DNA from 2 places in the Streptomyces sp. NPDC048462 genome. Region 2 is predicted to be linked to the other one. Evidence: predicted binding sites of a transcription regulator. Region 2 holds the regulator's gene; the other holds the start of a gene.

Region 1 (3,404 bases), on a different contig from region 2:
GGGAGCCGCCGGGCCAGCGGATTGCCCGTTCGGGCGGCGGCCGGCGCCCTCCTGCCGAGGCCCGTCCGGGTCAGGGGCGCGGGGTCTTCTCGCCGTGCACCGCGACGTGCTCGGCCGCCAGCCACGGGGCCAGGTCGTCGACGAGCACCGACAGGACGGCCGGGTCGGCGGTCGGGGTGCGGCCCGTGCGGGCGGCGAGCCGCATCTGTTCCGCCCGTGCGGGCACGTGGGGGTAGTAACGGGCGAAGAGTTCGGCGCACTCGGTCAGATCGCTGGTCCAGCCGCCCCACCTCGGCATCACCAGCGTGAAGCCCGTCCGCACGATCCGGCGGGCGACGCCTCGGTTCATGGCGCGGCGTTCGGTGTCCGTCATGGCCCCGGCCGCCCGTTCGTGCCAGCGCGGCAGCAGCAGGCACAGGTCGCCGTTGGTCTCCCGGGCGAGCAGCGAGGTCGGGCGGTAGCGCGGCAGCAGTTCGGCGAGGTCGGCGCCGAGCAGCGGGGTGCACAGGCAGGAGATGAAGAAGCCCATGTCGTGGCGTTCGAGCTCGCTGAGCAGGGTGTCCCTGCCGGACAGCAGGATGCCGACGCCGTCGATCTCGTCGAACGACGCGTCGAGCCCGGCTTCGAGGGCGTCGGCGTCGGCCCGGTCCGCCCTGGTGGGTCCGGCGCGCAGGGAGAGCTGGATGTCCAGATCGGAGACGCCGGGGACGGCGGTGCCGCGCGGGATGCTGCCGTAGATGTACGCGCTGTCCAGCCGGTCGGGGCCGAACACCTCGGAGATCCGGGCACGGGCCGCCGCCACGACCGGTGCGAACCGCTCCGGCACGCGGTTCAGCGATCCCTCCCGGGCGATCGTGCCGTCCGGTTCCAGCCCTCTGTCCTCGTTCATACGGGCACTCTGCCCTGCCGGTGGGCCCGCGCCGAACCCATTTACCGTCGTCAGGGGCTTGCCGGGCGCTCTCCGGCGGGCTCCCGCGGTGTCCCCGGCGGCGCGGTGAACGTGACGTCCGCGGTCCGGGCGGTGACCTCCGCGTCGGCGCTGATCGCCCACGCCGCGACCCGGGACACCACGGCGGCCGGGACCGCGGCGCTGATGCCGGGGGCGGCCGGGATGTCCTGCGTCGCGTGGGCGTCGTACGGCAGGACGACCCGGTAGCCCAGGGCCAGGGCGGTGCGGGCGGTGGCCTGGACGCACATCTCCGACATCACCCCGCACACGACGAGCGACTCGGCCCCCGCGCCGGCCAGCAGCTCTCCCAGGCCGGTGTCCGCGAAGCCGTCGTCCCTCGTCTTGCGGATCACCGCCTCCGCAGGGCCGTCCCCGACGGGAAGGTGCAGCTCCCAGCCCGGGGTGTGCGGCTCGTCGCCCGAGCCGGGGGCGCCGTCGTTCTGTAGGTGGACGACCAGCGCACCGGCGTCGCGGGCGCCGGCGATCAGGTCCGCGACCCGCTCCAGGAGTCCGGCCGCGCCGGGCACCGCCCGCTCGCCCGTCACCCCCGCCTTCTGGACGTCCACGACCAGCAGGGCCTGCGAGGGGGGAGCGAATTCGTTCATGGCGTCATCCTGTCCGGCGTGGCCCGCGCCTTCCATGGGATTTCACGGGATTTCGCGAGCGCCTCCCGGTGTTGCACGAAGAGCACACGGAGGCAGTCGTCCCCTGGTCACCCGCTGATCGCTCACAGCGAACACCTCCCGGGGAACATTGAAAGGCTCAGGAGCATTGAGTCTGCATAGCTCAACTTGACTGCCGAAGGGGAGATCATGGCTACTGAGTCCAATGCGGTCACACCGCTCACCCTGCCTGTGCTGCCGCTCGACGACGAGGTCGTGCTGCCCGGAATGGTGGTACCTCTGGACCTGTCCGACACCGACGTACGCGCCGCCGTGGAGTCCGCGCAGTCCGTCGCCCGCGAGGACGGCGGCAAGCCCGAGGTGCTGCTCGTCCCGCGCATCGACGGCACCTACACCGGCATCGGTGTCATCGGCACCGTCGAACAGGTCGGACGGCTCTCCGACGGGGACCTCGGCGCGCTGATCCGAGGGCGCGGCCGGGTACGGATCGGCGCCGGGACCAACGGACCGGGCTCCGCGCTCTGGGTGGAGGGCACCCGGGTCGACGCTTCGGCCCCCGACCCCCTTCCCGGGGCCGCCGCCGAGCTGGCCAAGGAGTACAAGGCGCTCGCCACCAGCTGGCTGAAGCAGCGCGGTGCCTGGCAGGTCGTGGACCGGGTCCAGCAGATCGAGGACATCTCCACGCTCGCCGACAACTCCGGATACTCCCCCTTCCTGACCACCGCCCAGAAGGTGCGGCTGCTGGAGACCGCCGACCCGGTCGCCAGGCTGAAGCTCGCCATCCAGTGGCTCGGTGAACACCTCGCGGAACAGGACGTCGCGGAGTCCATCGCCAAGGACGTCCAGGAGGGCGTCGACAAGCAGCAGCGCGAGTTCCTGCTGCGGCGCCAGCTCGACGCCGTGCGCAAGGAACTCTCCGAACTGAACGGCGACTCCGGCTCCGGCGACGAGTCCGACGACTACCGGGCCCGCGTCGAGGCCGCCGACCTTCCCGAGCACGTCCGCGAGGCCGCGCTCAAGGAGGTCGACAAGCTGGAGCGCTCCTCCGACCAGAGCCCCGAGGGCTCCTGGATCAGGACCTGGCTCGACACCGTCCTCGAACTCCCGTGGACCGAGCGGACCGAGGACGCCTACGACATCCGCGGCGCCCAGGAGATCCTCGACGCCGAACACGCGGGTCTCCAGGACGTGAAGGAGCGCATCACCGAGTACCTCGCGGTGCGCAAGCGGCGCGCGGACCGAGGTCTGGGCGTCGTCGGCGGGCGGCGCGGCGGTGCCGTACTGGCTCTGGTGGGCCCGCCCGGCGTGGGCAAGACCTCGCTGGGGGAGTCCGTGGCACACGCCATGGGCCGCAAGTTCGTCCGCGTCGCGCTCGGCGGTGTCCGGGACGAGGCGGAGATCCGGGGCCACCGGCGCACCTACGTCGGCGCGCTCCCCGGGCGCATCGTCCGCGCCATCAAGGAGGCCGGTTCGATGAACCCGGTCGTCCTGCTCGACGAGATCGACAAGGTCGGCTCCGACTACCGGGGCGACCCGGCCGCCGCCCTGCTCGAAGTACTCGACCCGGCCCAGAACCACACCTTCCGCGACCACTACCTGGAGGTCGAACTCGACCTCAGCGACGTCGTCTTCCTGGCCACCGCGAACGTCCTGGAAGCCATCCCGGAGGCCCTGCTCGACCGGATGGAGCTGGTCAGGCTCGACGGCTACACCGAGGACGAGAAGGTCGTCATCGCCCGCGACCACCTGCTCCCGCGCCAGCTGGAACGGGCCGGTCTGGAGAAGGACGAGGTCACCCTCGACGAGTCGGCGCTGCGCAAGCTGGCCGGCGA
Region 2 (3,404 bases):
CCGCAGACCTCCAGCGGCTCCAGGCCGAGTACCAGAACTACCGCCGCCGCGTGGAGCGGGACCGGGTCACGGTCAAGGAGATCGCGATCGCGGGTCTCCTGTCCGAGCTGCTGCCCGTGCTCGACGACGTCGGCCGGGCCCGGGAGCACGGCGAGCTGCTGGGCGGGTTCAAGTCGGTGGCCGAATCGCTGGAGACGGTCGTCGCCAAGCTCGGCCTCCAGCAGTTCGGCAAGGAGGGCGAGCCCTTCGACCCGACGATCCACGAGGCCCTGATGCACTCGTACGCGCCGGACGTCACGGAGACGACCTGCGTGGCGATCCTGCAGCCCGGGTACCGGATCGGCGAGCGCACCATCCGTCCCGCACGGGTGGCGGTGGCCGAACCCCAGCCGGGGGCGACGCCCGCGGCCGCGAAGGACACGAAAGAAGAGCAGGCAGCCGACGAGGAGAGCGGTGGCGGCGAGGAGGTCTGACATTCTGTCCGACCACTCGGCGGCACACCGCCCGGCCGACGGGGCCGACCGCCCGGAGCGTGCCGGACTCGATGAGTCCGGCATCATCCGGGCGGGAGGCCCCTGGCCGGTCGTCCGGAAGGAGGGACGTCGATGAGTACGAAGGACTTCGTCGAGAAGGACTACTACAAGGTTCTCGGCGTCCCGAAGGACGCCACGGACGCCGAGATCAAGAAGGCGTACCGGAAGCTCGCCCGCGAGTTCCACCCGGACGCCAACAAGGGTGACAACAAGGCGGAGGAGCGCTTCAAGGAGATCTCCGAGGCCAACGACATCCTCGGTGACACCAAGAAGCGCAAGGAGTACGACGAGGCCCGCGCCCTCTTCGGCAACGGCGGCTTCCGCCCCGGACCCGGCAGCGGCGGCGGCAACTTCAACTTCGACCTGGGCGACCTCTTCGGAGGCGCCCCGGGCGGTGGCCAGGGCGGCGGAGCCGGCGGCTTCGGCGGCGGTGGCGGCGGTCTGGGCGATGTCTTCGGCGGCCTCTTCAACCGGGGGGGCGGCGGGGCCGGCACCCGGGTGCAGCCGCGCCGCGGCCAGGACATCGAGTCCGAGGTGACGCTCAGCTTCACCGAGGCGGTCGACGGGGCCACGGTCCCGCTGCGGATGTCCAGCCAGGCGCCCTGCAAGGCGTGCTCCGGCACCGGCGACAAGAACGGCACCCCCAGGGTCTGCCCGACCTGCGTCGGCACCGGCCAGGTCTCCCGCGGCACCGGCGGCGGGTTCTCGCTCACCGATCCCTGCGTGGACTGCAAGGGCCGGGGCCTCATCGCCCAGGACCCCTGCGACGTCTGCAAGGGCAGCGGCCGGGCGAAGTCCTCCCGCACCATGCAGGTGCGGATCCCCGCCGGCGTCTCCGACGGCCAGCGGATCCGGCTGCGCGGCAAGGGCAGTCCGGGCGAGCGCGGCGGACCGGCCGGCGACCTCTACGTCATCGTCCACGTCGACACCCACCCGGTCTTCGGCCGCAAGGGCGACAACCTCACGGTCACCGTGCCCGTCACCTTCACGGAGGCGGCGCTCGGCGGCGAGGTGAAGGTGCCCACGCTCGGCGGACCGCCGGTGACCCTGAAGCTGCCGGCCGGCACGCCCAACGGGCGCACCATGCGCGCCCGGGGCAAGGGCGCGGTGCGCAAGGACGGCAGCCGCGGCGACCTGCTGGTCACCGTGGAGGTGGTGGTCCCCACGGACCTGGGCACGGACGCCCGGGACGCCCTGGAGGCCTATCGCAAGGCCACCGCGGACCAGGACCCGCGGGCGGAGCTGTTCCAGGCAGCGAAGGGAGCTTGAGATGGACGGCCGCCGACGTAATCCGTACGAACTGACCGAAGAATCCCCGGTGTACGTGATCTCGATCGCGGCCCAGCTCTCGGGACTGCATCCCCAGACGCTGCGCCAGTACGACCGCCTCGGCCTGGTCTCGCCCGACCGCACGGCCGGGCGCGGCAGGCGCTACTCCGCCCGCGACATCGAGCTGCTGCGCACCGTGCAGCAGCTGTCGCAGGACGAGGGCATCAACCTGGCCGGCATCAAGCGCATCATCGAGCTGGAGAACCAGGTCGCCGCGCTCCAGCAGCGCGTCGCCGAGCTCTCGGCGGCCGTGGACGGGGCGGCGGCGACGCTCCAGCAGCGCGAGGCCCAGGTGCACGCCTCCTACCGGCGCGACCTGGTCCCGTACCAGGACGTGCAGCACACCAGCGCACTGGTGGTCTGGCGGCCCAAGCGGCCCAAGGACTGAACGGCCCAAGGACCCAGCGGGTTAAGGACCCAACGGGTTCGGCCCGTCCTTGGCGGAGCCCGTCACCCCGGCGTCACCGGGGGACGGGCTTCTCCGTCGTCCCGGGCGGTGCGGACCCGTCGATCCCGGAGCGGACGAGCAGCGCGCCGAGCTGGGTGCGGCTGGTGGCGTTGAGGGTGTGCATGAGCTTGGAGACGTGGGCGCGGCAGGTGCGGACGCTGATGCCGAGCTTTCCGGCCACGACCTGGTCGGTGTGGCCCTCGACCAGCAGGCGGGCGACGCTGAGCTGGACGGCGGTGACCGAGGCACTGGGCGGTGCCGCGGGCAGCGGATCGGTGAGCGGGGTGGCCTGCGCCCACAGGACTTCGTACATCTGGATCAGATAGCGGATCAGCGCGGGGTGGCGGATCTCCAGCGCGACGTCGCGGGCGGCGTTGGCGGGGATGAAGGCCACGGTGTGGTCGAAGACGAGCAGCCGCTCGACCGTCTGCTCCAGCGTGCGGACCTGGATGAGGCCCGGTGGCATCTGGTTCAGATAGGCCTTGAAGGTCTGGTTGTAGCGGATGGGGTGCTGGTAGATGTGCCGGAGCGGGGTGCCCCGCTCCAGGGTGAGCCGGGCCCGCGACAGGGCCCTCTGGAGCTGGTCGGGCGGCCGGGTGCTGCCGGGCTGAAGGGTCCTGATCTCCTCCGTGGCGCTCTCCGTCGCGTTCTGGACGGCGGCGTCGATCAGGGGTATGCCTTCGAGGACGGTGATGGCGAGGTTGGGGTCCGTACTGGCCACGGTCGCCAGCGGCGCCAGCGAGTCGGCCAGCGCGGCCGAGAGGCTGATGCGCTCGTGGATCTCCCGGACGACGGGCTGCAGCAGATGGGCCAGGGCGGCGGACGGGGGCACCGGACGTACCCAGGCCTCGTCCTGCGGGTCGGGGTGGACCAGCGCCAACTCGGTGAGGCAGGGCGCCGGTTCGATGGCGGTCCGGGGTATCCGTCCCGCGCTCAGCGCCTCGGTGTAGATCCTGACCGCCGTGTCGCACAGCGCCCGGTTCTCGTGCGCGTGCGCCGGTGTGTCCTCATCCCTGCCCATTCGGGCCCCCCACTTTTTGCAGTGCAGCAAGATGACGGTGGTGGCAGCCTAGTTCGCGGGCCACTGTGGGTGT

What was found. Region 2 encodes HspR, which represses chaperone genes until heat shock. Its sites were predicted from a motif close to TTGAGNNNNNNNNNCTCAA; they were not measured.
Region 1: a site for HspR is predicted at 1,721-1,739, ahead of lon (endopeptidase La). Genes of this name have one in related genera too.

Annotation. Positions count from the first base shown of each region.
Region 1 covers NZ_JBICXG010000032.1:38,706-42,109, forward strand. Annotated here, with positions in the region: gene ACGFU6_RS34110 (nucleotidyltransferase) at 71-889, opposite strand; gene ACGFU6_RS34115 (isochorismatase family protein) at 940-1,554, opposite strand; gene lon (endopeptidase La) at 1,762-3,404, shown strand, end outside.
Region 2 covers NZ_JBICXG010000012.1:149,040-152,443, forward strand. Annotated here, with positions in the region: gene grpE (nucleotide exchange factor GrpE) at 1-473, shown strand, start outside; gene dnaJ (molecular chaperone DnaJ) at 606-1,802, shown strand; gene ACGFU6_RS21430 (heat shock protein transcriptional repressor HspR) at 1,804-2,250, shown strand; gene ACGFU6_RS21435 (LuxR C-terminal-related transcriptional regulator) at 2,324-3,331, opposite strand.